3 regions of the Xanthobacter wiegelii genome follow, and region 3 is predicted to be linked to each of the others. Evidence: predicted binding sites of a transcription regulator. Region 3 holds the regulator's gene; each other region holds the start of a gene.

Region 1 (9,449 bases), 1.0 Mb from region 3:
AGGCCGATCACGGCCGCGCGTCCGGCGCCCATTTTGCCCGCTGTCCCTTCCGCCTGATCGGCCATGGCCGTTTCCCCGTCTTGTTCTGGTGTTTCGGCCGCTTTTTAGCGCAGCGGCATCCTGCGCATGTTGTAGGAGCCTGACGGGAGCGGATCAAATCGTTTTAGCCCGGCGGCGTTCGCGCTTGCCAAGGCGGTTGCGCTTCGCTTTGGTGCGGCGGCGGAACAAGCGGAGGTTGGCCCATGGACGAGACCAGACTGCGGGAGGAGATCTGCCGCTTCGGGCGCTCTCTGTTCGAGCGGGGGCTGACGCCCGGCTCGTCCGGCAATATCAGCCTCAGGCTCGATGACGGCGGGTGGCTGGTGACACCCACCAACGCCTCCCTCGGCTTCCTCGATCCCGCGCGCATTTCGAGGCTCGATGCAGAAGGGCGGCTCCTCACCGGCGACAAGCCTACGAAGGAGATCCCGCTGCATTCTGCACTCTACGAGACCCGCGGCACGGCGCGGGCCATCGTGCATCTGCATTCGACCCATTCGGTGGCGCTCACCATGCTGCCGGAGATCGACCCGCGCGCGGCCTTGCCGCCCATGACGCCCTATTACCTCATGCGCGCCGGACAGACCGCGCTCCTGCCCTATTACCGGCCGGGTGACCCCGCCGTCGCAGATGCCATCCGGGGCCTCGCGGGCCGCTATTCCTCCGTGCTGCTGGCCAACCATGGGCCGGTGGTGGCGGGCGATACGCTGGAGGCGGCCGTATTCGCCACCGAGGAGCTGGAGGAGACCGCGAAGCTCTATCTGCTGCTGCGCGGCCTCAACCCGCGCTATCTGTCGCCGGCGCAGGTGGACGATCTGGTGAAGACGTTCGGCCTCACGCTTCCCGCGCCGGATGCCCATCACGACCATGACCACGCGCACCATGGGCATCGTCATCCGGCCGAGGACTGATCGCCGCGAAACGCAAAAGGCGCCCCGGAGGACCGGAGCGCCTTCTGTTCGGGATCGACCTGCGTGTCAGTAGACGCCGGCGCTGCGAGCCGGGGCCGGGGACGCGGCGGGCTTCGGCGCCGAGGTGGCGGCCGGCTTAGGCGCACCAGCGGGCTTCGCCGCGTCGGGTTTTGCGCCAGCGGGCTTCGGCTTCTGCTGCGGCTTGGCTGCGCCAGGAGTCGCGAGCGCGACCTTCAGCGGCTTGTCCATGGCCACCATCTGCGACAGCGTGGCGAACTTGTAGCCCTTGGCGATCAGCTCATCGAGGATGCGCGGCATGGCGTCCACGGTGGTGGCGTAGATGTCGTGCGAGAGCACGATGGCGCCCGGCTTCACCTGCGCCATGATAGCGTCATGCACCGCCTGGCTGTTGCGGTTCTTCCAGTCGTTGGGGTCCACAGACCAGTTGACGATGGTGAGGCCGTACTTTTCCTCGATGGTGGTGCGTAGTGTCGGCTTCATGGTGCCGTAGGGCGGACGCAGGAAGATCGGGCGCTTTCCGGTGACCTGGAAGATCGCCTCGGTCGTGTTGCCGAGCTCCTTGTCCAGCGCCGCGGCGCTGATGCGGGTGAGCTGCGGATGGCTCCAGGAATGGCTGCCGATCTCGTGCCCCTCGTCGGCAATCATCTTCAGCACTTCAGGATGCTTGGCGACCATGTTGCCGAGCACGAAGAAGGTCACCTTGATGTTGCGCTGGCGCAGCATCTCCAGCAGCCGGGGGGTGGTCTCCGGGCTCGGGCCGTCGTCGAACGTGAGGGCGATGTAGGAGCCGTCCACGTCGAACGACTTGTAGGTGTAGTTCTTGCGCGGCGTCACCGGCGGCGGCGCGGCGGGTTCCGGCGCGGGGGCCGGCGTCGGCTGGGCAGCGGCCGCCGCCGTCTTCTGCGCGGCGGTTGCGCCCTTGCCCTGGGCCGCCTGTCCAGAAGCCGGTGTCGCGGCCTGTGAGATGGACTGGGTGGTTGCCGGGCCGTCGTCCTTGGCCGACAGGAACGGGCTGATGGCCATGCCTGCGCCAACGGCGGCGGCGGCCACAAATCCGGTAACGATGAGGAGCGGCTTCACGGCGGCGGTATCCCGGCCTTAGTTCCATATGCCCTGAAGCCTCACGGGTTTTTGTGGATAAATCGTGAAGCGTGCAGGGCTGTCGTGCCTTTTTTGCCTGAATTATCGAGTTTTCGCCCCCTCGCCGACGGACTTGGGCTGCTGGATACCTCTTCGGCAATTTCGGCGCGGCGATCAGTGAAAGTCCCGCGACTTGGGCAGTACCCTTACGTCACGCGGATGCTTGCGCGGATGCTGGGGGTGGGCGAACTCATCGGCCCGCGCCACCTCCATGCGCGGCTGCCGCACCCGGGAGAGCAAAGTGAGGTCGGCGGTGCGGTCGGTAAGCCGCTGGGCCATGAGGTGGACGACCCCCTCCGGGCTCTTCTGGATGCGTCCTTCCACCAGCAGCAGGCGCGCGCCCATCACCTCGCGGCGGAAGCGCTCCAGCGTGCGCTCCCATAGGACGATGTTGGTGATGCCGGTCTCATCCTCGATGGTGATGAAGATGGCCTTGCCGTTGCCCGGCCGCTGGCGCACCAGCACGACGCCCGCATTGCGGGCGAACGCGCCGTCCTTCAGCGCGGCCGTCTCGGCGCAGGTGAGGATGCGCTCCTTGCGGAAATGGTCGCGCAGCTCGCCCATGGGGTGCCCCTTCAGGGAGAGGCGCACGGTCTGGTAGTCCGCGACGATGTGCTCCGAGCGCGCCATGCGCGGCAGCGTTACCGCTTCCTCCACGCCCAGCTCGCGGGCGTCCGCCGCGGCGAACAGGGGGAGGGCGTCGTCATCCGGCAGGCGGCGGGCGTGCCAGAGCGCGGCGCGCCGGTCGAGGGCCATGGAGCGGAAGGCATCCGCATCGGCCAGCAGCTTTACCGCGCGGGTGGGCAGCCGGGCGCGGCGGGCCAATTCCTCGATGCTCGCGAAAGACCCGGATCGTGCCGCCGCGAGGCGCCCGCCCCAGTCGGCATGGAAGCCGTCCACCTGCCGGAAGCCGAGGCGCAGGGCCAGCGTGCCGTCCTCCCGTCGCTCCAGCGTGTTGTCCTGATGGCTGAAATTGATGTCCACGGGCCGCACCTCCACGCCGTGCTCGCGCGCGTCGCGCACGATCTGGGCCGGGGCGTAGAAGCCCATGGGCTGGGCGTTGAGCAGGGCGCAGGCGAAGGCCGCCGGGTGGCGGCACTTGATGAAGGAGGAGATGTACACGAGCTTGGCGAAGGAGGCGGCATGGCTCTCGGGGAAGCCGTAGCTGCCGAAGCCCTTGATCTGCTCAAAGCAGCGCTGAGCGAAGTCGCGCTTGTAGCCGCGCCCCACCATGCGCTCCACCATCATGCTTTCAAATTCCTGGATGGTGCCGAGGTTGCGGAAGGTGGCCATGGCCCGGCGCAGGCGGTTTGCCTCCTTGTCGGAGAAGCAGGCGGCGACCATGGCGAGCTTCATGGCCTGCTCCTGGAACAGCGGCACCCCCATGGTCTTGCCCAGCACCACCCGAAGCTCGTCCTTGTCGCCGAAGTCCGGGGCGGGGGAAGGGTAGTCCACCGCCTCCAGTCCGTTGCGGCGCCTGAGATAGGGGTGAACCATGTCGCCCTGGATCGGCCCCGGCCGCACGATGGCGACCTGGATGACGAGATCGTAGAATTCCTTCGGCCTGAGGCGCGGCAGCATGTTGATCTGCGCCCGGCTTTCCACCTGGAATACGCCGATGGAATCCCCGCGCTGGAGCATGGCGTAGACGTCCTGTTGCTCGCGCGGCACGTCGGCGAGGCCCCAGTCGATGCCCTCGTGGTCGCGCATCAGGTCGAGCGCCTTGCGGATGCAGGTGAGCATGCCGAGCGCCAGCACATCCACCTTCATCAGGCCGAGCACGTCGATGTCGTCCTTGTCCCATTCGATGAAGGTGCGGTCCGCCATGGCGGCGTTGCCGATGGGCACGGTGTCGTCGAGCCGGCCGCGGGCCAAGACGAAGCCGCCCACATGCTGGGAGAGGTGGCGGGGCGCGCCCATCAGCCGGCCGGCCAGCTCCACCGCGCGGCGGATGAAGGGATTTGAGGGGTCGAGCCCCGCCTCGCGGATGTGCGCGTCTGAAACGTCCCGGCCCCAGCTGCCCCATTGGGTAGAGGAGAGGCGCGCCGTCACGTCCTCGGTGAGCCCAAGAGCCTTGCCCACGTCGCGGATGGCGCTGCGCGGGCGGTAGTGGATGACGGTGGCGACGATGCCGGCGCGGTGGCGGCCGTATTTCTCATAGATGTGCTGGATCACTTCCTCGCGCCGCTCGTGCTCGAAATCGACATCGATGTCCGGCGGCTCGCGCCGCTCGGCGGAAATGAAGCGGGCGAAGAGGAGATCGTTGTCGGCGGGGTCCACGGCGGTGATGCCGAGCACGTAGCACACGGCGGAATTGGCCGCCGACCCGCGCCCCTGGCAGAGAATGCCCCGGCTCTCGGCGAAGCGCACGATGTCGTGGATGGTGAGAAAGTAAGGCGCGTATTCGAGCTGGCGAATGAGGGCCAGCTCCTCCTTCAGCAGCTTTTCCACCTTCTCGGGGAGGCCACCGGGATAGCGCACGGCGGCGCAGCGCCAGGTCAATTCCTCCAGCCAGGCCTGCGGCGTCCAGCCGGGAGGCACGGGCTCCTCGGGATAGTCGTACTTCAGCTCCTTCAGAGTGAAGTCGATGCGGGCGAGGAATGCCGCGCTCTCCGCCACCGCCTCCGGGGCATCGCGGAACAGGCGGGTCATCTCGGTGGGGGGCTTAAGATGGCGCTCGGCGTTCGCCATCAGCCGTCGTCCGGCCTCGGCGATGGTTGTGCCCTCGCGCACGCAGGTGAGGATGTCCTGCAGGTCCCGCTCCTGCGGCGTCGCATAGAGCACCTCGTTCACCGCCAGCAGCGGCACGCCGGCAGTGCGGGCGACGGCTTTGAGCGCGGCGAGACGGCGGCGGTCGGCGCCGGAGAAGGGCATGTCGACGCCGAGCCACACTGCCCCGGCGGCCGCTTCGCCAAGGAGGGAGAGGAGAGGTGGAAGAGTGTTCCCGTCTTCACCCGGCAGCACGATGAGCATCAGGTCGCGGGCATCGGCGAGGAGATCGGGAAGGGACAGGTGGCAGTCGCCCTTCTTCGCCCGCCGGTTGCCGGTGGTCAGCAGGCGGCAGAGCCGGGCCCAGCCGGCGCGGGTGGAGGGATAGGCGATGATGTCCGCCGTGCCGTCGCAGAAGACGAGCCGCGCGCCCGTCACCAGCCGGAAGGCACGGGCGCGGGCGGCGACGGCGCGCTTTGCCTCCGCCTCGGGGTCGTCTGCCTCCAGATCCTCGTCGAGACTGCGCAGATCCTCCAGCGCGCTATAGGCCCGCACCACGCCCGCCACCGTGTTGCGGTCGGCGATGCCGAGCCCGTCGAGGCCGAGGGCGACGGCGGTGCGCACCAGATGGGTCGGCGCGCTCGCCCCGCGCAGGAAGGAGAAATGCGAGGCCGCCGCCAGCTCCGCATAGAAGGGGCCGCTCACGGGAACAGGCCGTGCAGGAACCAGCGCGGCGCCGACGTCTCGCGTCCGTAGGTGCCTTCGCGATAGAGCCAGAAGCGGCGTCCTTCGGTGTCCTCCACGCGGAAATAGTCCCGCGTCAGGCCCGGCCGGGTGCCATCGAGGGCGGTCCACCATTCGGGGGCGATGCGCTCCGGCCCCTCGGCCCGCGCCACCTCGTGCAGCACGCGCCGCCAGCGGAACCGCAGGGGCGGGCCGTCCGGCACCTCGGCCAGCGTTTCCACCGGCTCGGGCACGGGCAAGAGGGCCGGCGGGCGGGCAAGGGGCGCATCTGCGGCAGCCGGCTCGGCCCAATCATGAGCAAGCATGTCCCGGCTGCGCCAGGCCTTCTGCGCCGGCATCCGCACGGCGGCGCGCTCGGGTACATGGCTGTCCTGCGCGGCAAGGCAGGTGACGCGGCGCGGACCCAGCCGGGCGGAGAGGGTGTCCACCAACTGGTCCAGCCCCGCGCCGGCCGGCTCGGCGCCGAAACCGGACTGGGTGGCGGCCAGCGGCTCGGCTGCGGTCACCGAGAGGCGGATCACGTCATAGCCGAAGCCGGGATCGAGTGGATCGGCCAGCGCGGCCAGCCGCTCGCGGAACAGGCCGGCGAGGCGGGCGCCGTCGCGGAGCGGCGCCGCCGTGCCCGCCGCCACCCGCCGCACCGCGCCATCGCTGCGGAAGAAGGCGGCCTCGAAGCGTCGTCCGCCCTCGCCATGCCGCTCCAGTACACCGGCGAGATCGCGGGCGAGGTCGGCGAGCACGGCGCGGGCGGTCGCCTCATCGCCCATGGGTTCGGCGAAGCGCCGCTCCGCCACGTAGACGGGCAGGGGATTGAGCGGGGAGATGGGCGGCGAAGCCGCGCCGCACAGCTCGTCCAGCCGGTCCACAAGGGCGCTGCCGAAGCGGGCGGCCAGCGCCGCGCGGGGCTTGCCGGCGATGTCGCCGATCCGCACGAGACCGAGATAGGCGAGGCTGCGCGCCACCTCCGCATCGAGGTCGAGGGCCTCCACCGGCAGGGGCGCGACGGCCTCCCGCTCGCCCCCCGCCCGCACCACCTGCCCCGGCCGCCAGCGGGCGAGGGCGAGGGCGGCCCGGGCGGTCCCGGCCACCGCGCCCTGGGCGGCCAGTCCGGTGGCGGCGAGCCGCTCGGTCATGGCCGCCAGCATGGCCCCCTCGCCGCCGAACAGATGGGCGCAGCCGGTGATGTCGAGCACGATGCCGTCCGGCCCGGAAACGGCGACGAACGGCGTCCAGCGCTCGCACCACGATGCGATGGCCGCAAGCAGCGCGGCATCCGCCGCCGCATCCGCCTCCACCGCCTCCATCTGCGGCACGCGGGCCTGCGCGTCGGCGAGGGTAAGGCCGGGATGAAGCCCGAGGCGGGCGGCGGCTGCGTCCACCGCGGCGAGGCGGCGGGCGTTCGCCTTCACCTCCACCGTGACCAGCGGCAGGTCAGCCGGTGCGGCGCCAGCCGACGACATGCGACGTCCCCGCCGGCTGCGGTGCAGCCGGTCGGTCGGCAGGCGCGGCAGGAAGAGCGCGGCGAGGCGCCGGGGTGAAGCGTCGGGCATGGGCATTCCATTCCACGGTGAAGCGGCCGGTGGGTCCGAGGCGGTTGCGCTCGATCTCCAGCGCGAAGGCGGGCGGCCCGAGGCAGAAGGCCGGCACGTCCCCCGCCACGCGGGAGGGGACGGCGGCGACCCGCCAGCGGGTGGCGGCGGCGGAAGGGCCGGGGTCCGCCCCCGGCCTCAGCAGGAGGGAGGGGACGCCGGAGCGCTCGCTGCGCAAGGCGAGGCGGCGGGTGGCGGTGAGGTCGATGAGGCGCGGGGATCCCCAAGGCTCCGCCACCACCAGCCCGAGCGCGCCGTGGCCAAGGGCCTCCTCCGCGGCGCCCAGCGTGTCGGCGGCGTCGGCGGCGGCCACCAGGATCAGGCGGGAGGGATCAAGCCCGAAGGCGGCGCAACCGGGGCCGTAGAGGTCGCCGCCCTCCAGCGCCGCCATATCCTGCCGCACCCACAGCACCGGCTTGCGGGTGCCGGCCGCGAGCGCGAGGGCGAAGCCGAGCACGGCGGCGGCATTGCCCTTCTCCGCCGGGAAGGCCTCGTGCAGCGCATCGCGGGCGAGGCCGCCGCCCAGGGCATCATCCAGTGGGGCCCCCAGGGACAGGCGCGGCCGGGCAGCCCCGTCCGGAAGTCCGGACAGCCGTTCCATTTCGACGATGCGGCGGCGAAGGGCCGCCAGATCCTCGCGCGGAGCCTGCTGGGGGTGCATGGAGGAAGACCAATGTTCCTATTTTGTTCTCATTAAAAAGGACTCCGGGAGCGCGGAATGTCAACCGTATGGAGGTCCGGCAGCAGGGGTTGCGGGGGCTGGACCGAACCGGGTTCAGGCGAGGGGAGGCCGTGTCGGCTTGTCCCCATGATTCACATGCAAGGTATTCAGAAACCGTTATTTGGAGGTGCAAACCTCCCCTTAACGCCCCCGCCCTAGTGTCTGCGAAACGGCGCCGGTGCTGCGGATTTCGGATTCCCATGTCTTCCTTCAACCGTCCTCCCAGACCTTTTGCGTACCCCTCGTTCGCTCCTGACGAAACGTTCGAAGCGCCCGTGGCCGATTCTGGTTCCGAACGCGGCTTGCCCTCGTTCTACGAGCGGATTCCGGAATACGACCCGAGCCTCCATGACGGCGCCTTCGAGACTGCGGAGCCCACCCACAGCTGGATCGACCTGGAACTGGTCCCGAGCTGGCTCCGGCCCTTCACCCTCGACGCCAACACCCGCTTCACCCGCACCCCGGACCATCTGCTGCGGCCCCGCGAGCCGGGCGCGCCCCCGCTGCCGAGCATGCCGCCCGTCCTGCCGCAGGTGCCCACCCCGGTCACGACCCAGGGGTCGAGCCGCGGCTGGCACTTCCTGTTCGAGCCGGCGGATGACGTGGTCCAGCCGCTGGCACAGCCCGTCGCCAAGCTCGCGGATATCCCCACGGAGACCGCCTTCGCCGCGCCCGCCGCCGTGCCGGAAGAGGTGACGGCGGCCCCCGTCGTCCTGCCGCCCGTTGCGGAAGAAGCGACTGCGCTGGTTTGCGAGCCCCCGGCCTCCGAGGTCGCGCTTGCGGAGACAGTCCCGGGCGAGGAGATCCTGACCGAAACGGCAGCGCCTGCGCTCCTTGAGGCCGACACCGCGCCACAGGCTGTGGCCGAGGCGGCTTCGGAGGTCGACACGGCTGACGTCCCCGATCACCTGTGGAGCCTGCTCCGCCTCGTCGTCCTCGGCCGCGCCGCCACCCCGCCCGCTCCGGCCGGGGAGCAGGACCTCGATCCTGCGCCCGCAGAGACGGCCGGTGTGGAAGACGACCTGGTGGAGAGCGAGGACCCGGCGTTCGAGGTCCTGTCCGACGCCGAGGAGGCTGTCGACTTCGACGAAGACGAGGTTCCCGAGGCGGACGCCTCCGAGGAGGATGAACTCGAGGACGACGAGATCGAGGAGGAAGACTCCGAGGAGGAAGACTCCGAGGACGATGAGGTCGCTGAACTGGAGGGCGACACGGACGATGCCGAGGAGGAGGGAGAGGAGATCGACCTTTCCGAGGACGACGACGAACTGGACGAGGACGACGGGGCACTCTCCTCGGAGTTGGAGGACGATGAACTTGAAGACGACGAACTCGCAGACGATGCCTTCGAGGAAACGGACCTGACGGACGAGGAAGACGAGGAACTCGACACCGAACTCGACGAGGATGAGCCGGAAGACACCGCCGTGCTCGAAGACGAGGATCAGGACGAGGCCGAAGCCGAGGATGAATCCCTACCCCTCGCGGCCGGGTCGATCCTGTCGGGCGAAGCGTTCGCGTCCTGGCGGCCCTACCAGCAGAGCATCAGCGCCCAGTTCTTCGGCGCCCTGCATT
Region 2 (9,449 bases), 1.7 Mb from region 3:
CGTAGGCGGCCTCGCCCTTGAGGGCCGTTGCATGGGTGGCGTCGCCCATGGCGCCGTCGGGGCTGAGATCCTCGGCCAGCCAGCCGAAGCCGACGGGGTGGTTGGCGCGCAGGCGCTGGAACTCGGTTTCCATGGCGATGGAATAGGGCGGGAACGGCCCGGCGTGGCTCATATCCACCAGTTCAGGGCGGAACGCGAGCATCAGCGAGGTCTCGATCTCCCCGCCATGGATGCCGTGCGCCCGCTCGTGATCGGAGAACAGCCCCACCGGATAGCCGAAGCGGTGCATGGAGCAGGTGACGGCCAGCATCCTGTGGTCCACCCGCAGGGTGCGGGCCACGAGATCGATCACCGGCACGTTGCCGCCATGGGTGTTCATGAGCACGAGGCGGCGCACCCCGGCGCGGGCGAGGCTGCGGCCCAGCTCCACCCAGGCGGCGATGGCGGTGGCGGGCGAGAGCGTCAGCGTGCCGGCGAAGGAGATGTGCTCGTCGGACTTGCCCACGGCCTGCACGGGCAGGAACACCGCATCCACCTCGCGCGGCACCATGAAGGCGATGCGCTCCACATAGGCCTCGGCGATGAACAGGTCGGTGCCCAGCGGCAGATGCGGGCCGTGCTGCTCCACGGCGGCGACGGGCAGAACGGCGACCATGCGGGATTTGTCCAGTGCCGCGAGGGCCGGTGAGGAAAGTTCAGCCCATTTCAGAAACACCGTCCGCCTCCACGCCGCCCGGCGCGTGCTGCCGCGCCACCCTACCTCCATGGGAAGGAAAAGCCGCATGATGTCAAGGGTCTGGGCGGCAACGCGGGCCTCGGCCCAAGGGCTACCCCTCTCCCCTTGCGGGAGAGGGTGGATCGCGGCTCCGCCGCGAGACGGGTGAGGGGTGTGGCGCGGCATCGGGGCGCCTCGGCTCGGCGCGCCCCCTCACCCCCGGCCCCTCTCCCGCCCGAACTCGGCTGTTGCCGAGTTCGGATCGTGCAGGTCGAAGTCGGCAGAAGCCGACTTCGAGGGGAGAGGGGAGAAGCGTCGGGTACGGGCGAGGGGACGACTTCAGCCCGCCCCGCCGGAGAACACCCCGCGAACGCCGCCCGCAAACTGATTCGCTCCCCTCCCGTTCGGCGAATGTCCGCGCGCCCCCTTTCGCCATCGCCCTCGCGTCCCGATATGATACAGGAACACCCCTCCTTTACGTGGATTGCGCCAGAGCCGATGGACGACGTCACCCGATGGGCCGTGCTGCCGCGCAATCTGAGGGCGCGGGGGGTGAGCGCGGTCCTTGGCCCGACCAACACGGGCAAGACCCACCTCGCCATCGAGCGCATGCTCGGCCATGAGAGCGGCATCATCGGCCTGCCGCTGCGCCTGCTCGCGCGCGAGGTGTACCAGCGCATCGTCGATCGGGTGGGGGCGGACAAGGTCGCGCTCATCACCGGCGAGGAGAAGATCAAGCCCAAGGGCCGCCATGGGGAGAACGCCCGCTACTGGGTCTCCACGGTGGAGGCCATGCCGCGTGATCTCGATGTGGCCTTCGTGGCCATCGACGAGATCCAGCTCGCCACGGACCTCGATCGCGGCCACGTCTTCACCGATCGCATCCTGAACCGGCGCGGCCGGCACGAGACGCTGCTGCTGGGCTCGGCCACCATGCGCCCGCTTGTGGAAAAGCTCATTCCCGGGGTGAACGTGGTGGTGCGGCCGCGCCTCTCCACCCTCACCTTCGCCGGCGAGCGGAAAATTTCCCGCCTGCCGCGCCGCTCGGCCATCGTCGCCTTCTCGGCGGACGAGGTCTATTCCATCGCCGAGTTCATCCGCCGCCAGCGCGGCGGGGCGGCGGTGGTGATGGGCGCCCTCTCGCCGCGTACCCGCAATGCGCAGGTGGATCTCTACCAGTCCGGCGATGTGGATTATCTCGTCGCCACCGATGCCATCGGCATGGGTCTCAACCTCGACGTGGACCACGTGGCCTTCGCCTCGGACCGCAAGTTCGACGGCTGGCAGTATCGCAAGCTCAATGCCTCCGAGATGGCGCAGATCGCCGGCCGTGCCGGCCGCGCGACGCGGGACGGCACGTTCGGCACGACGGGGCGTTGTCCACCGTTCGAGGAGGAACTGGTCTCCCGGCTGGAGGAGCATGTGTTCGACACCGCGAAGGTGTTGCAATGGCGCAACGCCGTCGCCGATTTCCAGTCGCCCGCCGCGCTCCTCGCTTCCCTTTCGCGCCTGCCGAAGGAGGAGGGGCTGACCCGCGCGCCCACCGCCGATGACGTTGCGGTGCTTGAAATCATGAGCCGGGACATGGAGGTGACGGGCCGTCTCGACGGCGCCGCCGACGTGGAACGGCTGTGGGATGCCTGCCAGGTGCCGGACTATCGCAAGGTCTCCCCGGGCGCCCATGCGGAGCTGGTGGGCACCCTTTTCGGGCACATAAAGGGGGGTGGCCGCATCCCCGATGACTGGTTCGCGCGTCAAATCGCCTTGACCGATCGCGCAGAAGGCGACATCGACACGTTGTCGAACCGGATTGCGCAGGTGAGGACCCTCACCTTCGTCGCGAACCGGCCCGACTGGCTCAGGGATCCGGAGCACTGGCAAGGCGTCACGAGAGGGGTCGAGGACAAGCTGTCGGATGCGTTGCACGAAAGGCTGGCTCAGCGTTTCGTGGATCGGCGGACCAGCGTGCTCATGCGGCGCCTGCGAGAGAACACGATGCTCGAAACTGAAATCAGCAAGACCGGTGACGTTACCGTCGAAGGCCACGTCATCGGCCACCTCCACGGCTTCCAGTTCGCCCCCGATCCCGCAGCCGCGGCCGGTGGCGAGGAGGCCAAGGCATTGCGCGCAGCCGCCCAGCAGGCGCTGGCCGGCGAGATCGAGCAGCGCGCCCAGCGCCTGTCGCAGGCGGTGGACGAGGCGTTCGTCCTCACCTTCGACGGCACCATCCGCTGGACGGGCGAGGCGGTGGCCAAGCTCATCCCCGGCGACGAGGTGCTGAAGCCGCGCTTCAAGATCATCGCCGACGAGCATCTCACCGGCCCCGCCCGCGACCAGGTGGAAGCCCGCCTCACGCTGTGGATCGCCGCCCATATCGAGAAGCTGCTCGGCGCGCTCACCAAGCTCGGCACCGCCGAGGACATCACCGGCATCGCCCGTGGCATCGCCTTCCAGATCGTCGAGAGCCTCGGCGTTCTGGAGCGCGCCCGCGTCGCCGACGAGGTGAAGGGGCTGGATCAGGCCGCCCGCGCCACCCTGCGCGGCTATGGCGTGCGCTTCGGCGCCCATCACATCTATCTGCCGGCGCTGCTGAAGCCCGCCCCGCGCGCGCTGGCGGCGGAGCTTTATGCGCTGAAGCACGGCGGCCTCGCCCAGAAGGGCCTCGACGAGCTGCCGCACCTCGCCGCCTCCGGCCGCACCTCCATCCCCGTGGATCACGAGGTGCAGAAGGGGCTCTACCGCGCCGTCGGCTTCCGCGTGTGCGGCGAGCGTGCGGTGCGCGTGGACATTCTGGAGCGCCTCGCCGACCTGATCCGCCCCGCGCTGGCGTGGCGGCCCAACTCCCCCGGCCCCAAGCCGGCCGGAGCGGTGGACGGGCGCGGCTTCACCGTGACCGTGGGCATGACCTCGCTCGCCGGCTGCTCGGGGGAGGATTTCGCCTCCATCCTGAAGTCGCTCGGCTATCGCATGGAGCGCCGCCCCCCGCCGCCGCCGGAGGCCGAGGCCCCCGCCGCCGCGCCGGAAGCGGCTCCCGTGGAACTCGCCCCGCTGCCGGAAGGCGCCATCGAGGCCGACCTGCTGTTCGACGCCCCGGCGGAATCGCCGGCCGAGGCCCCTGCGGACGAGCCGGCCGAATCGGTGGACGAGGCGCTTGTCGAGGCGCCTGCCGAGGACGCGCCCGCTGAAGAGACCCCCGCCGACGTCGTTCTCGCCGATGCGGCCGAGGCCGAGGCTGCCGCCGAGGCGGTCGAGGTGTCCGGCGATCCCACCGCCGCCGAAGTCGCGGCCGAGGTGGAGGCGCCTGCCGCCCCCGGTGGTCCCGAGGCGGTGGAAGGTGCGGCCGAAATCGTTGCCGAAGGTGCTGCCGCCGAGGCCGCTCCCGCCGAGCCCGAGCTGATCGAGGTGTGGCGTCCCGGCCGTCCGCCCGGCGCGCCGCGTCGCGAGCGCCCGGCCGGCGAAGGCCGCCGCTTCGGCGATCGTCCGGGCGGAGATCGCGGCGAGCGCGGTGGCGAGAAGGGTGGCGGACGCGGCGAGCGTCGTGATGGCCGTCCGCCCCACCGCCGTCCCGAGCAGGCGCCCGCTGAGGCCGGTGCCCCCGAGGGTGAGCGCGCCCCGCGTCCGCCGCGCGGCGACCGTCCCTTCCGCGGCCCGCGCGAAGGCGAGGGCAATCGCGAGCACAGGAACGAGGGCCATCGTAACGAGGGCCATCGCGGCCCGCGTCCCGAGCAGCGGGCGGACAACCGCCCCGCCCATCAGGAGCGTCGCCGCGAGAAGCCGGCGGACCCGGACAGCCCCTTCGCCGCCCTCGCCGCCCTCAAGGCGCGGCTGGAGGCGGAGAAGAAGGGCGGTTGAGCCGTGAGCGATCCGGCGGAGCGGCAGAGGCTCGACCGCTGGATCTGGCATGCCCGCGTGGTGCGCGCCCGCGAGGATGCCGCCGATCTCGTCCGTTCGGGCCATGTGCGGCTCGATGGCGCACGGGTCACCAGCCCCGGCCACATGGTGCGGGCGGGGCAGGTGCTCACCATCGCCCTCGACCGGCAGGTGCGGGTGCTGCGGGTGACAGCCTTTGCGGAACGCCGGGGAGATGCTACATCCGCTCTCGCGCTTTTCGAGGAAATAACAGAAGCGTGACGGGATTTAGGGACTGCGGCGCGCCCAGTTTTATCGGCCTTTGGCCTGCCGCCGCTTGCGTGGCGCGTGCGCCTGCGCTACCCGAGCCCCTCGAAAGGGATTGCCCATGACCTACGTCGTCACCGAGAACTGCATCCGCTGCAAATACATGGATTGCGTGTCCGTGTGCCCGGTGGACTGTTTCTACGAGGGCGAGAACATGCTCGTCATCCACCCCGACGAGTGCATCGACTGCGGCGTCTGCGAGCCGGAATGCCCGGCCGAGGCCATCAAGCCGGATGCCGAGCCGGGGCTGGAGAAGTGGCTCGCGCTCAACGCCGAATACGCCAAGACCTGGCCCAACATCACCCTGAAGCGCGACGCCCCCGCCGACGCCAAGGAATGGGACGGCAAGCCCGGCAAGGAAGAACTGTTCTCCCCGGAGCCCGGCCAGGGCGACTGAGCCAAGATCTGCCCGGCCAGGGCGACTGATCCCAGGATGTGCGCTCGCCGCCGTGTGCGCAATCTCACGCTGGTTTCGGCAGGGATGGGGGCGGACCCGCGCTCCGATGTTCGCCAGAGGGGCCATTGGGCGCGACAGGCGCCCGGCGCAGTTCTGCGGTCTCTGGCAACATTGTCGAGACCAGCTATACACGCTCCGGATGCAATTGGGCAGTGAGGTCGAGCCGGCATGCAGCAGGTTCCTGCGGCGGGACACCCCTCGGGCCGTCGCGACCGATGGGCGTGGTTGGCGCTGGCTCCGAGCGGGGCTTGGTGTCTGCTCCTGGCCCTGACGGTGTTTTTCGGCGAATTCTCCGAGCGCGCTGTCGTGGTCCTTGGGCTCGCTTTTCCCCTGCTGCTTCTTCTGGGGGCGTGCGGCCTCGCCTACGGCAGCATTGCGGCGCTGGTCTTCCTGGTGACCGGGCGCTGGCGCAGGGCCGTGTCGCATCTTCTCGGCATCGGCATGCTGGCCCTGACTGTCCTCAGCGTCCCGACGCTTGGAGACGCGTCGCGCTACGTCAGGTTCAAGGTCAACCTTCCCGCCTATGAAGCGCGCATCGCCGAATGGCGCGCTCGGCACCCCGATAGCACTCCTGCCCGGCTGGTTCTGGAAAACCGCGACCTTTCCGTGTTCGTGACGGCAACCCTTTTCGAGAGCATCATCTTCGACGAAACCGACGCGGTCCTGAGCGACCCGTGCCCGCTTCTGCGCGGAGACAGGGACCTTTGCCGTATGGAAATGTTCGTTGAACCGATTTCAGGGCATTTCTACAGGGTTACGGAAAGCTGACGGGACCCCCCTCAGGGCAGCGCCTCCAGCTGGAAATATTGCGAGAGCACCAGCTTGCCGTCGGCGTCGAGATAGGCGCGGCCGAATTTGGCGGCCTGCAGCCTGTCGGTCTCCTGATAGATGGTGCCGCCCAGCGGCGGCAGCGCGTTGGGCTTGGCGCAGGGAATGTCGAGCGTCACCTTCTGGCCGACCGTGTAGGCCTCGCCGCGCTCCACCACCTTCACCGTCCCCGCCACCGCGCAGGTGCCGAAGGCGCGCGGCGTGAGGGTCACCCCCTCCACCGCCACCACGATGACGCTCTTCGCCCCCTCCCGGGCGCTCGCATAGACCTGCGGCGACATCAGCGCCAGCGCCGGCGCGGCGCCACCGAGGAGCAGCAGGCCGGCGAGGGCGGTGTTGCGGAGGGTATGGCGGAGCGCCTGCCGCGCGGCCCCCTCGGGTTGCCTGCGGTCCGACCTGTACACCATGCGCGCCTCCCGCTGCTTATCGCCCGGTACCGTCATCGCGGGATGCGGCGCCGACGCTCTTGCCGCCAGTTCTGGCGGGAAATGCGGCATTTGCAAAGCCGGGCTTTCGCAGGGGAGGGGAGCGCCTGTCGCGGACCCGCTGCTCAGCCGGTGGTCGCAGCGGCATCCACCGCCGCCTGATGCTCGGCCGCGAGGCGCGCATCCAGCTCCGCCACCTTCAGCGCCGACGGCCGGCCAATGATGCGCGCGACGTAATCGGCGATCACCGGCGTCTCGGGCACCAGCTTGAACATCACGCCCCAGTTGAAGGCATTGCCCCACAGAATGTCGGCCGCCGTGCACCGGTCGCCCAGAAGATAGGGCTTCGCCGCCAGCTCGCGCGTCACGGTGTCGAGCATGGTGTCGTAGTCGCCGTAAGGCGACATGGCGGGCGCGGCGGGCTCGCGCTTCAGCGCGCGGTCGGTGAGGGCGGGCTCGAAGCAGGCGCCGTAATAGGCAAGCCAGCGCAGATAGGGGCCACGCCCCGGCGCACCCAGGCCAGGCGCGAGGCCGGCTTCGGGGAAGGCATCGGCGAGATGGATGAAGATCGCCACCTGCTCGGTCACGAGTTCGCCCCGGTGCAGGATGGCGGGCACCTTCCCCATGGGGTTCACGGCGAGATAGGCCGGCTGGCGCTGCTCGCCCGCCTTCATGTTCAGCACATGGAGGCGATAGGGCGCCCCCAGCTCCTCGATCAGTGTCAGCGCGCAGGAGGAGCGGGTGTGGGGTGCGTGGAACAGGGTGATGGTGTCGTCGGCGGTCATGAGATCTCCTGTCGTCGGGAGGGGTGACGCCACACCTCTAAACGGCCGAGGCTGACACCTTCTGTCAGGTTTGATAGCTCTATCCCCATGCGCGCCAGCCGCCTCCTCTCCATTCTCATGGTCCTCCAGGCCCGCGGCGCGGTCACCGCCCAGGCCCTCGCGGAGGAATGCGAGGTCTCGCTGCGCACCATCTATCGCGACATCGATGCCCTAAGCGCGGCGGGCGTGCCCGTCTATGCCGAGCGCGGGGCCGGCGGCGGCTACCGGCTGCTGGAGGGCTACCGCACCCGGCTGAACGGCCTCTCCGCGCAGGAGGCGCAGGCGCTGTTCCTCTCGGGTCTCGGCGACGCGGCCGCCGCGCTGGGCCTCGGCGCGGTGCTCGCGGCGGCGCAGACCAAGGTGACGGCCGGCCTGCCGGCCAACCTGCGCAGCGCCGCCGCCCGGATGCGCGCGCGCTTCCATCTCGATGCGCCGGGCTGGTTCCATGAGGCGGAGGAGCCGCCCTTCCTCCAGTCCGTCGCGGCGGCGGCGTGGGAGCAGCACCTCATCGAGATCCGCTACCAGTCGTGGCGGGCGGAGAAGCGCCGGCGGGTCGCGCCGCTTGGCCTCGTGCTGAAAAGCGGCGCCTGGTACCTCGTCGGCGCGGTGGAGGCCAGCGTGCGGACCTATCGCATCAGCCGCATCCGGGAGCTGGAGGCGCTGGCCGAGCGGTTCGAGCCGCCGCCCGGCTTCGACCTCGCCACCTTCTGGGCGGCGAGCGCGCGGCGGCTGGAGGCGGAGATGTATCCCAACCGCGCGACGGTGCGCCTCTCGCCCCTCGGCCAGCGGATGCTGGAGCATGTCACCTCCGCCGTCTCGCGGGCGGGGATGGAGGCGGGCGCGCCGGATGCTGATGGCTACAGGGTCGTCACGCTGCGCGTGGGCGCGCTCTGGGAGGCGACCAGCGATCTGATGCGCTTCGGCCCCGAGGCGGAGGTGCTGGAGCCGCCGGAGCTGCGGGCGCGGGTGCAGGAGACGCTGGAGCGCATGGGGCGGCTCTACGCGCCTTGAAACCCGTCGGCTTCGGGGGCCAATCCCGCCATTTCATGGCGCGCGATTTGCCCTTATAAGGCGCCCATGCTCGACCAGACCCCCAACGCCGCCCTCGCGGACCTGCCCGATTTTGCCCGCCGGCGCACCTTCGCCATCATCTCCCATCCGGACGCCGGCAAGACCACGCTCACGGAAAAGCTGCTGCTGGCCTCCGGCGCCATCCGCATGGCCGGCCACGTGAAGGCGCGCGGCGAGCGCCGCCGCACGCGGTCGGACTGGATGGAGATCGAGCAGCAGCGCGGCATTTCCGTCACCTCCTCGGTGATGACGTTCGAGCGCGACGGCATCGTCTTCAACCTGCTCGACACGCCCGGCCACTCGGACTTCTCGGAAGACACCTACCGCACCCTCTCGGCGGTGGACGCGGCGGTGATGGTGATCGACGCCGCCAAGGGCATCGAGAGCCAGACCCGCAAATTGTTCGAGGTCTGCCGCCTGCGCGACATCCCCATCTTCACCTTCGTGAACAAGGTGGACCGGGAAAGCCTCGACCCCATCGCGCTGATGGACGAGGTGTCCTCCACTCTCGCGCTGGACCTCACCCCGCTCACCTGGCCCATCGGCATGGGCGTGGATTTCCGCGGCCTCATCGACATCGCCAACAAGCGCGCGCTGCTCGCCACCGAGCGCGGCGGTCCGCTGGTGCGCGAGGTGCCATTTAACGAACCCGAAGACCTCATCGGTCTCGACGGCGTGGAGGAGCGCATCCTCAACGAGGCGGTGGAGAGCCTGACGCTGGCGCTGGGCGTGCTGCCGCCGTTCGATCTTGCCGCCTTCCGCGAGGGCCATCTCTCGCCGGTCTTCTTCGGCTCGGCGCTGAAGGAGGCGGGGGTGGCCGAACTGCTGTTCGGCTTGGGCGCGGTCGGCCCGAGCCCGCTGCCACGCACCGCCGCCGGCGACCGCACCGTGGAGCCGGCGGAGGATCTCGTCTCCGGCTTCGTCTTCAAGGTGCAGGCCAACATGGACCCGAA
Region 3 (9,449 bases):
TCACCAGCAACCACGCCGATCAGGTGGCCTTCGCCGCCGAGGTGGCGAGCGAGGTGGCCGGCGCTTCGGAAGTGGACGCCGCCGCACCGCCGCTGATGGCGGCCGAGGACTTCGCCTACATGCTGGAAGAGAAGCCCGGCGCCTACATCTTCATCGGCAATGGCCCGTCGGCCGGACTGCATCATCCGCAGTATAATTTCGACGATGCGGCCATTCCCTATGGCGCATCCTACTGGGTGCGGCTGGTGGAGCGGGCGCTGCCGCTCACGGCGTAAGGCCTCCAAGCCCGCGCGGCGCCTGAGCGAGGCAAAGCGCCCGCGCGGCGCCTGAGCGAGGCAGCGCTACGCCTTCACCAGCACGAAGGTGAGGAGGCCGGTCTCGACCTCCTGCTTTTCCAGCACCGCGCCGGTCTCATGCGCGAGGTGGGGGATGTCGATCACCGCCATGGGGTCCGTGCAGGTGACGACGAGCCGCGTGCCCGCCGCCGCCTTTGCCAGCGCCTTGCGGGTGCGCAAGGCGGGCAGGGGGCATTTCAGCCCCTTCAGATCCAGCGCGACGGTGACGGCGGCCGCCTTCAAGCCACAGCCTCCGCGATCTGGTCCTTCAGCCGGCCGAGGCTCTCCTCGCGTCCGAGCACGCTCAGCACATCGAACACCGGCGGGGAGGTGGACTTGCCGGTGAGCGCGGCGCGCAGCGGCTGGGCGACGGCACCGAGCTTCACGCCCTGCGCCTCGGCATAGCTGCGCACCACGGCCTCGGTGGCGGCGGCGGTCCACTCCACGGCTTCCAGCAGCGGCACGAGGCGGGCGAGATGGGCGCGGGCCTCGGGCGAAAGCAGCGTGGTCGCCTTCTCATCCAGCGGGATGGGCCGCTCGACGAAGATGAACTCGGCATTGTCCAGCAGCTCGACCAGCGTCTTCGCCCGCTCCTTCAAGCCCGGCATGGCGGCGGCGAGCTGGGTCCGGCGCGTGTCGGTCATGCGCGGCAGGCGGTGCTCGGCGTCGGGCAGGTAGGGCACCAGCGCGTCGATGGCGGCGAGCAGTTCCGCATCGCTGGAGGCGCGCATGTAATGGCCGTTGAGGCTTTCGAGCTTGGCGAAGTCGAACCGCGCGGCCGAGCGGCCGACCTTGTCGAGATCGAAGAACTCGACCATCTCGTCGGTGGAGAACACCTCCTGGTCGCCATGGCTCCAGCCGAGGCGCACGAGATAGTTGCGCAGCGCGGCCGGCAGATAGCCCATGTCGCGATAGGCATCGACGCCGAGCGCGCCGTGGCGCTTGGAGAGCTTGGCGCCATCCGGCCCGTGGATGAGCGGGATATGCGCCATGCGCGGCACGTCCCAGCCGAGCGCCCGGTAGATCTGCGTCTGCCGGGCGGCGTTGGTGAGGTGGTCGTCGCCGCGGATGACGTGGGTGACGCCCATGTCGTGGTCGTCCACCACCACGGCCAGCATGTAGGTGGGCGTGCCGTCCGAGCGCAGCAGCACGAGGTCGTCGAGATCCTTGTTGGGGAAGGTCACGGTGCCCTGCACCATGTCGTCGATCACCGTCTCGCCCTCCTGCGGCGCGCGCAGGCGGATGACGGGGGCGCGGTCCGCCGGCGCCTCGGAGGGGTCGCGGTCGCGCCAGCGGCCGTCATAGCGCGGCGGGCGGCCCTCCTTGCGGGCCAGTTCGCGCATCTCGTCCAGCTCCTGGGGCGTGGCGTAGCAGCGATAGGCATTGCCCTTCGCCAGCATCTCCGCCACCGCGGCCTGATGCCGCTCGGCGCGGGCGAACTGGTAGATGGGATCGCCGTCCCACTCGATGCCCAGCCAGGAAAGGCCTTCGAGGATGGCGTCGATGGCTTCCTTGGTGGAGCGCTGGCGGTCCGTATCCTCGATGCGCAGCAGCATCTTGCCGCCGGTGTGGCGGGCATAGAGCCAGTTGAACAGCGCCGTGCGCGCCCCGCCGATATGCAGGAAGCCGGTGGGCGAGGGGGCGAAGCGGGTGACGATCTGCGACATCGGGCGGGGCTCGGCGGGCTTGGGTCCGCTTGGACGGGAAACGCGCGTGCGGCAGCCCTGCGGAACGCAAACCGAACCACATGGCGCGCGGGAGGCGCCCGTGTAGCATAGAGGCGGGGCACAAGGAACACGGGGGCAGGCGCGGCCCGGCCGTGCCCCGGGCGGGCGGGGATGGACGAGCGGGCTTCGGGGCACGCGCGGACGGGATCACGGGCGGGCGCGCGGACGCTCCCGCTCCCCTCCGCGCGCGGGCTTCTCCGCCTCGCCGACGCGCTGACCGCCCGCATCGTCCACGACGCGGCGGCCGAGGCCGCATCCGGCCGGCTGATCCTGTGGCTGCCGGCCGCCTTTGCCGCCGGGATTCTCTTGTATTTCGGCGCCTCCACTGAACCCTCGCTGGCCGCCAGCCTCGTTCTGGTCACCTTGCTGGCGGGTGCGGCGGTGGCGGCGCGGGCGCGGCCGGTGATGTTCGCCCTAACGTCCGTGCTTATCGCCACTGTCGCCGGCTTTGCGGCGGGCGGGGCGCGGACGGCGCTCATCGCCCACGAAACGATCGTTCCGCCTAAGACGCCGGTGCGGCTTTCCGGCTTTATCGAGCGGGTGGAACGGCGCACCACCGGCGACCGCATCCTGCTGCGGCTCGATGGCGATGCCGTGCGCGGGCTCGCCACGGCGCCGGCGCTGGTGCGGCTCTCGCTGCGCAAGGGCTGGGCGCCGCCGGTCGGAAGCCATGTGACGCAGCTCGCCCAACTGCTGCCGCCCTCCGGCCCCCCCATGCCGGGTGCCCATGATTTCGGTCGCGCGCCCTGGTTTCAGGGCATCGGCGCCATCGGCTACGGGCTCGGCCGGCCGAAGGCGGCGCCGGCGCGCGACCCGCCCTTGTCCGTGCGCCTCGCCATGGCGCTCGACGGGGTGCGCCAGAGCCTGTCGGCCCGCATCCGCGCCTCGCTTTCCGGCGTGCCGGCGGAGGTGGCGGTAGCGCTGGTGGCGGGCGACCGCTCCGGCATTCCCCATGCGGTGGAGGAGAGCATGCGGGTGTCCGGCCTCTCGCACATCCTCTCGATCTCCGGCCTGCACATGGCGCTGGTGGCCGGCACCCTGTTTGCGCTGGCGCGGGGCGTGCTGGCGCTGGTGCCGGGGCTGGCCCTGGCGTGGCCCATCAAGTCCATGGCGGCGCTGATCGCGCTTTCCGGCAGCGCCTTCTATCTCGTGCTGTCGGGCAATGACGTGCCGGCCCAGCGCTCCTTCGTCATGACCGGACTGGTGCTGGCCGGCGTGATGGTGGGGCGACCGTCCCTCTCGCTGCGGTCGGTGGGTGTCGCGGCGGTGCTGGTGCTGGCGCTGACGCCGGAGGCGGCGCTGGATCCGGGTACGCAGATGTCGTTCGCCGCCACCCTCGCCCTCGTCGCCGCCTATGAGCGGCTCCAGCCGCTGCGGGCGATCCCCCGGCCGGACGGGATCGCCGGGGCGGTGGTCTCCTGGGTCGCGGTGCTGGTGGCGGGAACGGCGCTCACCTCGCTGGTGGCGGGCCTTGCGACGGCACCCTACGGCATTTTCCATTTCCAGCGGGTTGCCCCCTACGGGCTTCTCGCCAACCTCGCGGCCATGCCGGCGGTCTCCTTCCTGGTGATGCCGGCGGGACTTGCGGGCGTGCTGCTGATGCCGTTCGGCTGGGATCATCTCGCCTGGCCCGTGATGGGGCGTGGCATCGAGATCATGACGGCGGTGTCCGACTGGGTGGGTACCCTGCCGGGCGCCGACATCCGCGCCGCCTTCATCGGCGCCGGAACATTGCTGTGGCTGTCCCTCGCGCTGCTGGCCCTCTGCCTGCTGCGGGGTGTGCTCACCCTCGCGGCGCTGGTTCCCCTCGGCATCGCGGGATTTGTCGCGGGTGCGCCGATGAGGCCGGACCTCCTCGTCGCGCCCGATGCGCAGACGGTGGCGGTGCGGATGCCGGACGGCCGCCTCTCGGTGCTCGGCGCCTCCGGCCAGAAGCTGGTGGTGGAGCAGTGGCTGACGCGGGAGGGGGACCGCCGCACGGCCGGAACCAGGGACCTTGCCGCCGGCTTCACCTGCGATCCCCTGGGCTGCACCGCGCCGCTGCCCGGCGGCGGCACCATCGCCGTGTCCCGACGTGTCGAAAGCCTGGAGGCGGATTGCCTGAATTCCCGCATGGTCGTCACCCGAGACGTCCCGCCGCGCGCCTGCCAGGCGGACGTGCTGACGCTGGAAAAGCTGGTGCGGACGGGAACGCTCGCCTTCTCCCTCCGCGATGGCACGCTCGTCGCCGAGCCAAGCCGGAAGGCCGCCGTATCCCGCCCCTGGATGGCGCCCTTGCCGCCGGAGCCCGCATCCGAACCCGGCGCCGCCGATGCCGGCGATCCGCAGGCGGATGCAATGGCTCCGTGACATGTCGGCCAAGCGTCGGGGTGAGGGGCAACGCCTTCAGGAAAGCGCAGGCGCCCGTTGAGCGTGGACCGCCGCGCCCCTCACCCCGTTCCGAATCTCCCGCAGGAGAAATAAGGATCAGTAGCGGCGCATGAGGCCGATGAGGCGGCCCTGGATGCGCACGCGGTCGGGACCGAAGATGCGCGTCTCATAGGCCGGATTGGCGGCCTCGAGCGCGATGGAGGCGCCCTTCTTGCGCAGGCGCTTGAGGGTGGCTTCCTCGTCGTCCACCAGCGCGACGATGATGTCGCCGGTGTCGGCGGAATCGCATTTGCGGATGAGGACCGTGTCGCCGTCGAGGATGCCGGCCTCGATCATGCTGTCGCCGCGCACCTCAAGGGCGAAATGCTCGCCGCTGCCGAGCATTTCCGGCGGGATGTTCAGGGTGTGGCTGCGGCTCTGGATGGCGGAAATGGGCGTGCCGGCGGCGATGCGGCCCATGACCGGCACCGAGACCACCTGGCCCGCCTCATCATCCTCGGGCACCGGGCGCACCTTGCCGAGGCTGCCCTCGATGACGGACGGGGAGAAGCCACGCCCCGCCGAGCGGGCGGAGGCAAGGCCCGGCGCGACGCTGTCGGGCAGGCGGACGACTTCCAGCGCGCGGGCGCGGTTGGGCAGGCGGCGGATGAAGCCGCGCTCTTCCAGAGCGGTGATCAGACGATGGATGCCGGACTTGGAGCGCAGGTCCAGCGCCTCCTTCATCTCGTCGAAGGAGGGGGGAACACCGGTTTCCTTCAGCCGCTCATGGATGAAGCGCAGAAGGTCGTATTGCTTCCGAGTGAGCATTCCCTGGCCCCGTTCCTTGCACGCACCGTCTGGAGCCAGCGCCTCTGGCCGGTCCCGATTTCAGGCGCACCCAGCCCGGTGCGCCGCGAAACAAATCATGAACAGTCTTTATCTGTTCCTTTTGTGTTCCGCAAGTGGTGAAGGCTCCGTTAAGCGCTCAATCGTCGAGGAGAATAATCTCGCACGCATCGCCGACGCGGCCTTCGGGCGCGAAAGGCGGGCGCACCAGAAGGCAGTCGGCGGCAGCGAGAATGCTCAGCATGGCGCTGTCCTGGGAGGGAGAGGGCGTGGCGTGGATCGTGCCGTCCGGCCGGCGCTCGAGGGTGGCGCGCATGAAATCCCGCCGCACGTCATTGGCCGGCAGGTTGGCTGCGAGGCGCGCCGGCACGGTCTCGGGGCCGGGGCGGGAATCGCCCTGGAGCGCGCGGACGAGGGGGACGAGGTAGATCATCCCGCAGACGTGGGAGGAGACCGGATTGCCGGGCAGCCCCAGCACCCGCACATCGCCCCGATGGCCGAACATCAGCGGCTTGCCGGGGCGCAGCGCGATCTTGTGGACGGAGAGGTCCACCCCCTCGGCCTTCAGCGCCGGCGCCATGAGGTCATGATCGCCCACCGAGGCACCGCCCGAGGACACCACGAGATCGAATTCACCGGAGAGCGCCCGCGCCACCACGGCCCGGATGGCGGCGAGATCGTCCTTGAAGAGCCCGAGGTCGGTCACCTCCGCCCCGGCGCGGCGGGCCAGCTCGGCGAGGCCGAAGGCGTTGGAGACAACGATCTCGCTGTCCTTGCCGGTGCCCTGGCCCGGCAGCACGAGTTCGTCGCCGGTCTGCAGCAGCGCGACGCGCGGGCGGCGGGCGACCGGCAGCGTCGCATGGTCCATGGCGGCGGCGAGCATGATGTCGCGGCCGGTCAGGCGGCGGCCGGCAAAGAGGCCCGGCGTGCTTTCAGAAAAATCGCAGCCGCGCTTGCGCACGTTGCGCAGGGCCGCAGTCGGCGCCGTGGTGGTGATGGTGTCGCCCTCGCGGGTGACGTTCTCCTGGATCACCACCGTGTCGGCGCCCTCCGGCACCACCGCGCCGGTGAAGATGCGCACGGCCTGCCCGGTGCTCACCGTGCCCGCGAAGGGCCGGCCGGCGGCGGATTCGCCGATGACCGTCAGGTGGGCGGGTGTCTCGACGATATCGGCACCGCGCACGGCGTAGCCGTCCATGGCCGACATGTCGGCCGGCGGCTGGGTGCGGCGGGCCACGAGATCGCGCGCCAGCACGCGACCGGCGGCGGCCTGCACCGGCACCTCCTCGACGCCGAGCGCGACGACGCCCTGGGTGATGAGCGCGGTGGCCTCCTCGACGGTCATGAGCGCCATGGCGCGGCTCCCTCACTCTGGACGTGCTGTGATTAGCGGAAAAGGCTCAGGCCGCTCCGGCGTCGGCGCGGAAATGGCCGCTGCGGCCGCCGGATTTTTCCAAGAGGCGGATGCCTTCGATCCGCATGCCGCGGTCGGCGGCCTTGGCCATGTCGTAGATGGTGAGGCAGGCGACGGAGACGGCGGTCAGAGCCTCCATCTCCACGCCGGTCTGGCCCGTGACCTTGGCGCGGGCGGTGACGTGAAGGCCGGGCAAAGCGGGGTCGGGCACCACCTCCACCTCCACCTTGGTCAGCATCAGCGGATGGCAGAGGGGAATCAGCTCGTGGGTGCGCTTGGCGGCCATGATGCCGGCGATGCGCGCCACGCCCAGCACGTCGCCCTTCTTGGCGTTGCCGGAGAGGATGAGGTCCAGCGTCTCCGGTGCCATCGCCACCCGGCCCTCGGCCAGCGCCTCGCGGGTGGTCGCGTCCTTGTCGGAGACGTCCACCATGCGGGCGGCGCCCTGGTCGTCGAGATGGGTCAGGCTGGCCATGGCCGTCGCGGTCTTCCCGGATTCGATGTCGGACGGGAAGATGGCGTCCGCGGCGGCGCCTGTCCACCGCCGCAGCCGCAGGGCCGCGGAAAGGCTGTGTTGCCGGCGCGGGTCGGCGCTCAGCGCAGGCGGGTCCACACCTGCGTCTTGCAGAGCGGAACCACCACGCAGCCGCGCAGCTTCAGCGTGTTGTCGCCGTCCATGGTGATGGTCCCGGAATAGGTCTTGCCGTCCTCGGCATTGTAGATGCTGCCGCCGGTCCATTCCTGTGGCTCGCCGGAGAAACCGGTGAGGATGGTGAGGCCCTTCAGCGCCCGGCCGCGCAGGCTGGCGTTGGAATTGTTCACGTCTTTCAGCGCCGGATCGGCCTTCAGCCCTTCCGAGGAGACGAGGCGGCCGCAGAGGCTGGCGCCGCATTTGGAGATTTCCACCTGCCCGCTGCGGGTGGGGGTCTGCCACAGGCCCGTCGGGTCGGCCGCGAAGGCGGGGGTGGCGAAGGTCGGGATGGCGAGAAGGCTGGCGGCGGCGAGCGCCGTGAAAAGCGTGGTCCTCATGAAGCTGTTCCTCCCGTGAGGCACCGGCGACGCAGGGGCCGGTGCTGCGGCCTCTTCTCGGGCCACCTCACGTATTAAGGCGTAACTTCACGTATACGGCAAGCCTAGCCTGCGAGCAGCTGGCACGTCGCGGAAGCGACATCCTCCTGACGCATCAGGCTCTCGCCGACGAGGATGGTGCCGATGCCCACCTGCGCCAGCCGCGCAACGTCGGCCGGCGTGAAGATGCCGCTCTCGCCGATGACGATGCGATCCTTCGGCACGCGGGGCGCGAGGCGCTCGGAGGTTTCGAGCGTGGTCTCGAAGGTGCGCAAATTGCGGTTGTTGATGCCGATGAGCCGGCAGGGCAGCGCCAGCGCGCGGTCCAGCTCGGCGTCGTCATGGACTTCCACGATGGCGTCCATGCCATACGCTGCCGCCGCATCCGCGAGGTCGCGGGCGAGGGCGTCGTCCACCCCGGCCATGATGATGAGGATGCAGTCCGCCCCCCAGGCGCGGGCTTCCGCCACCTGATAGGTGTCGTACATGAAATCCTTGCGCAGCACCGGCAGGCTCACCGCCGTCCGGGCGGCCTTCAGATAGTCCGGCGCGCCCTGGAAGGAGGGCGTGTCGGTGAGCACCGAGAGGCAGGTGGCGCCGCCGCGCTGGTAGGCGCGGGCAAGCGACGGCGGATCGAAGTCCGCGCGGATCAGGCCCTTGGAGGGGCTGGCCTTCTTGATCTCGGCGATCAGCGCGGTGCGACCTTCCGAGAGGCTCTGCTCGATGGCCCCGGCGAAGGGCCGCACCCGGGGCGCGCAGCGGGCGGCGGCCTCGATCTCGTTGAGCGGGCGGGCCTTCTTGGCGGCGGCGATTTCCTCGCGCTTGTAGGCCTCGATCTTGGTGAGGATGTCGCTCATTGCGCGGCCTCCGGGGCGAGAGAGGCGGAGAGGGTGACGAGCCGTTCCAGCCGTGCGCGGGCGGAGCCGGTGTCGAGGCTCGTCTGCGCCAAGGCGACGCCCTCGGTGAGGTCCTTCGCGTGTCCGGCCACCACGAGCGCGGCGGCGGCGTTCAGCACCGCCACGTCGCGATAGGCGCCGGGGGCGCCGTCCAGCACGGCGCGCAGGGCGGCGGCATTGTAGGCGGCATCGCCCCCCTTCAGCGCCTCGGCGGGGGCGCGGGAAAGGCCCACATCTTCCGGATTGAGGGTGAAGGTGTGGATGCGGCCGTCTTCCAGCACGGCGATGTCGGTGCCGCCGGAGATGGTGATCTCGTCGAGCCCGTCCGAGCCGTGGACCACGAACGCCTTCTCTGAGCCCAGCGCCTTCAGCACCTCGGCCAAAGGCACGATCCAGGATTTCGCGAACACACCCACCATCTGCCGCTTCACGCCGGCCGGATTGGAGAGCGGGCCGAGCAGGTTGAAGATGGTGCGCGTGCCCATCTCCACCCGCGTCGGGCCCACATGCTTCATGGCCGGGTGGTGGGAGGGGGCGAACATGAAGCCGATGCCGGCCTCGCCGATGCAGCGGGAGATTCCGGCCGGATCAAGATCCAGCCGCACGCCCAGCGCGGAGAGCACATCCGCCGCGCCGGACTTGGAAGAGAGCGCCCGATTGCCGTGCTTCGCCACCGGCACCCCGGCGCCCGCGACGATGAAGCTGGCGCAGGTGGAGATGTTGTAGGAGCCGGAGGCATCGCCGCCGGTGCCCACCACGTCCACCGCCTCGTCCGGGGCTTCCACGGTGAGCATCTTGGAGCGCATGACGGAGA

Evidence for each region. The regulator LexA, encoded in region 3, represses DNA repair genes until DNA is damaged. The targets are predictions, from matches to a motif close to TGTTCNNNNTGTGTTCNG.
Region 1: a site for LexA is predicted at 7,828-7,845, ahead of V5F63_RS16175 (ImuA family protein). Genes of this name have one in related genera too.
Region 2: a site for LexA is predicted at 1,071-1,088, ahead of V5F63_RS03530 (helicase-related protein). Genes of this name have one in related genera too.

The regions. Positions count from the first base shown of each region.
Region 1 is NZ_CM195529.1:3,474,793-3,484,241, reverse strand. Features, by position in the region: gene ltnD (L-threonate dehydrogenase) at 1-65, opposite strand, end outside; gene otnC (3-oxo-tetronate 4-phosphate decarboxylase) at 243-950, shown strand; gene V5F63_RS16190 (polysaccharide deacetylase family protein) at 1,017-2,051, opposite strand; gene V5F63_RS16185 (error-prone DNA polymerase) at 2,226-5,525, opposite strand; gene V5F63_RS16180 (Y-family DNA polymerase) at 5,522-7,114, opposite strand; gene V5F63_RS16175 (ImuA family protein) at 6,996-7,814, opposite strand; gene V5F63_RS16170 (DNA translocase FtsK) at 8,150-9,449, shown strand, end outside.
Region 2 is NZ_CM195529.1:767,968-777,416, forward strand. Features, by position in the region: gene V5F63_RS03525 (creatininase family protein) at 1-784, opposite strand, end outside; gene V5F63_RS03530 (helicase-related protein) at 1,214-4,567, shown strand; gene V5F63_RS03535 (RNA-binding S4 domain-containing protein) at 4,571-4,846, shown strand; gene fdxA (ferredoxin FdxA) at 4,953-5,288, shown strand; gene V5F63_RS03545 (hypothetical protein) at 5,517-6,116, shown strand; gene V5F63_RS03550 (hypothetical protein) at 6,128-6,583, opposite strand; gene V5F63_RS03555 (glutathione S-transferase family protein) at 6,727-7,386, opposite strand; gene V5F63_RS03560 (helix-turn-helix transcriptional regulator) at 7,474-8,436, shown strand; gene V5F63_RS03565 (peptide chain release factor 3) at 8,503-9,449, shown strand, end outside.
Region 3 is NZ_CM195529.1:2,465,528-2,474,976, forward strand. Features, by position in the region: gene V5F63_RS11260 (M20 aminoacylase family protein) at 1-275, shown strand, start outside; gene V5F63_RS11265 (sulfurtransferase TusA family protein) at 342-578, opposite strand; gene gltX (glutamate--tRNA ligase) at 575-2,002, opposite strand; gene V5F63_RS11275 (ComEC/Rec2 family competence protein) at 2,174-4,411, shown strand; gene lexA (transcriptional repressor LexA) at 4,529-5,239, opposite strand; gene V5F63_RS11285 (molybdopterin molybdotransferase MoeA) at 5,397-6,611, opposite strand; gene moaC (cyclic pyranopterin monophosphate synthase MoaC) at 6,658-7,146, opposite strand; gene V5F63_RS11295 (DUF2147 domain-containing protein) at 7,266-7,700, opposite strand; gene trpC (indole-3-glycerol phosphate synthase TrpC) at 7,805-8,596, opposite strand; gene trpD (anthranilate phosphoribosyltransferase) at 8,593-9,449, opposite strand, start outside.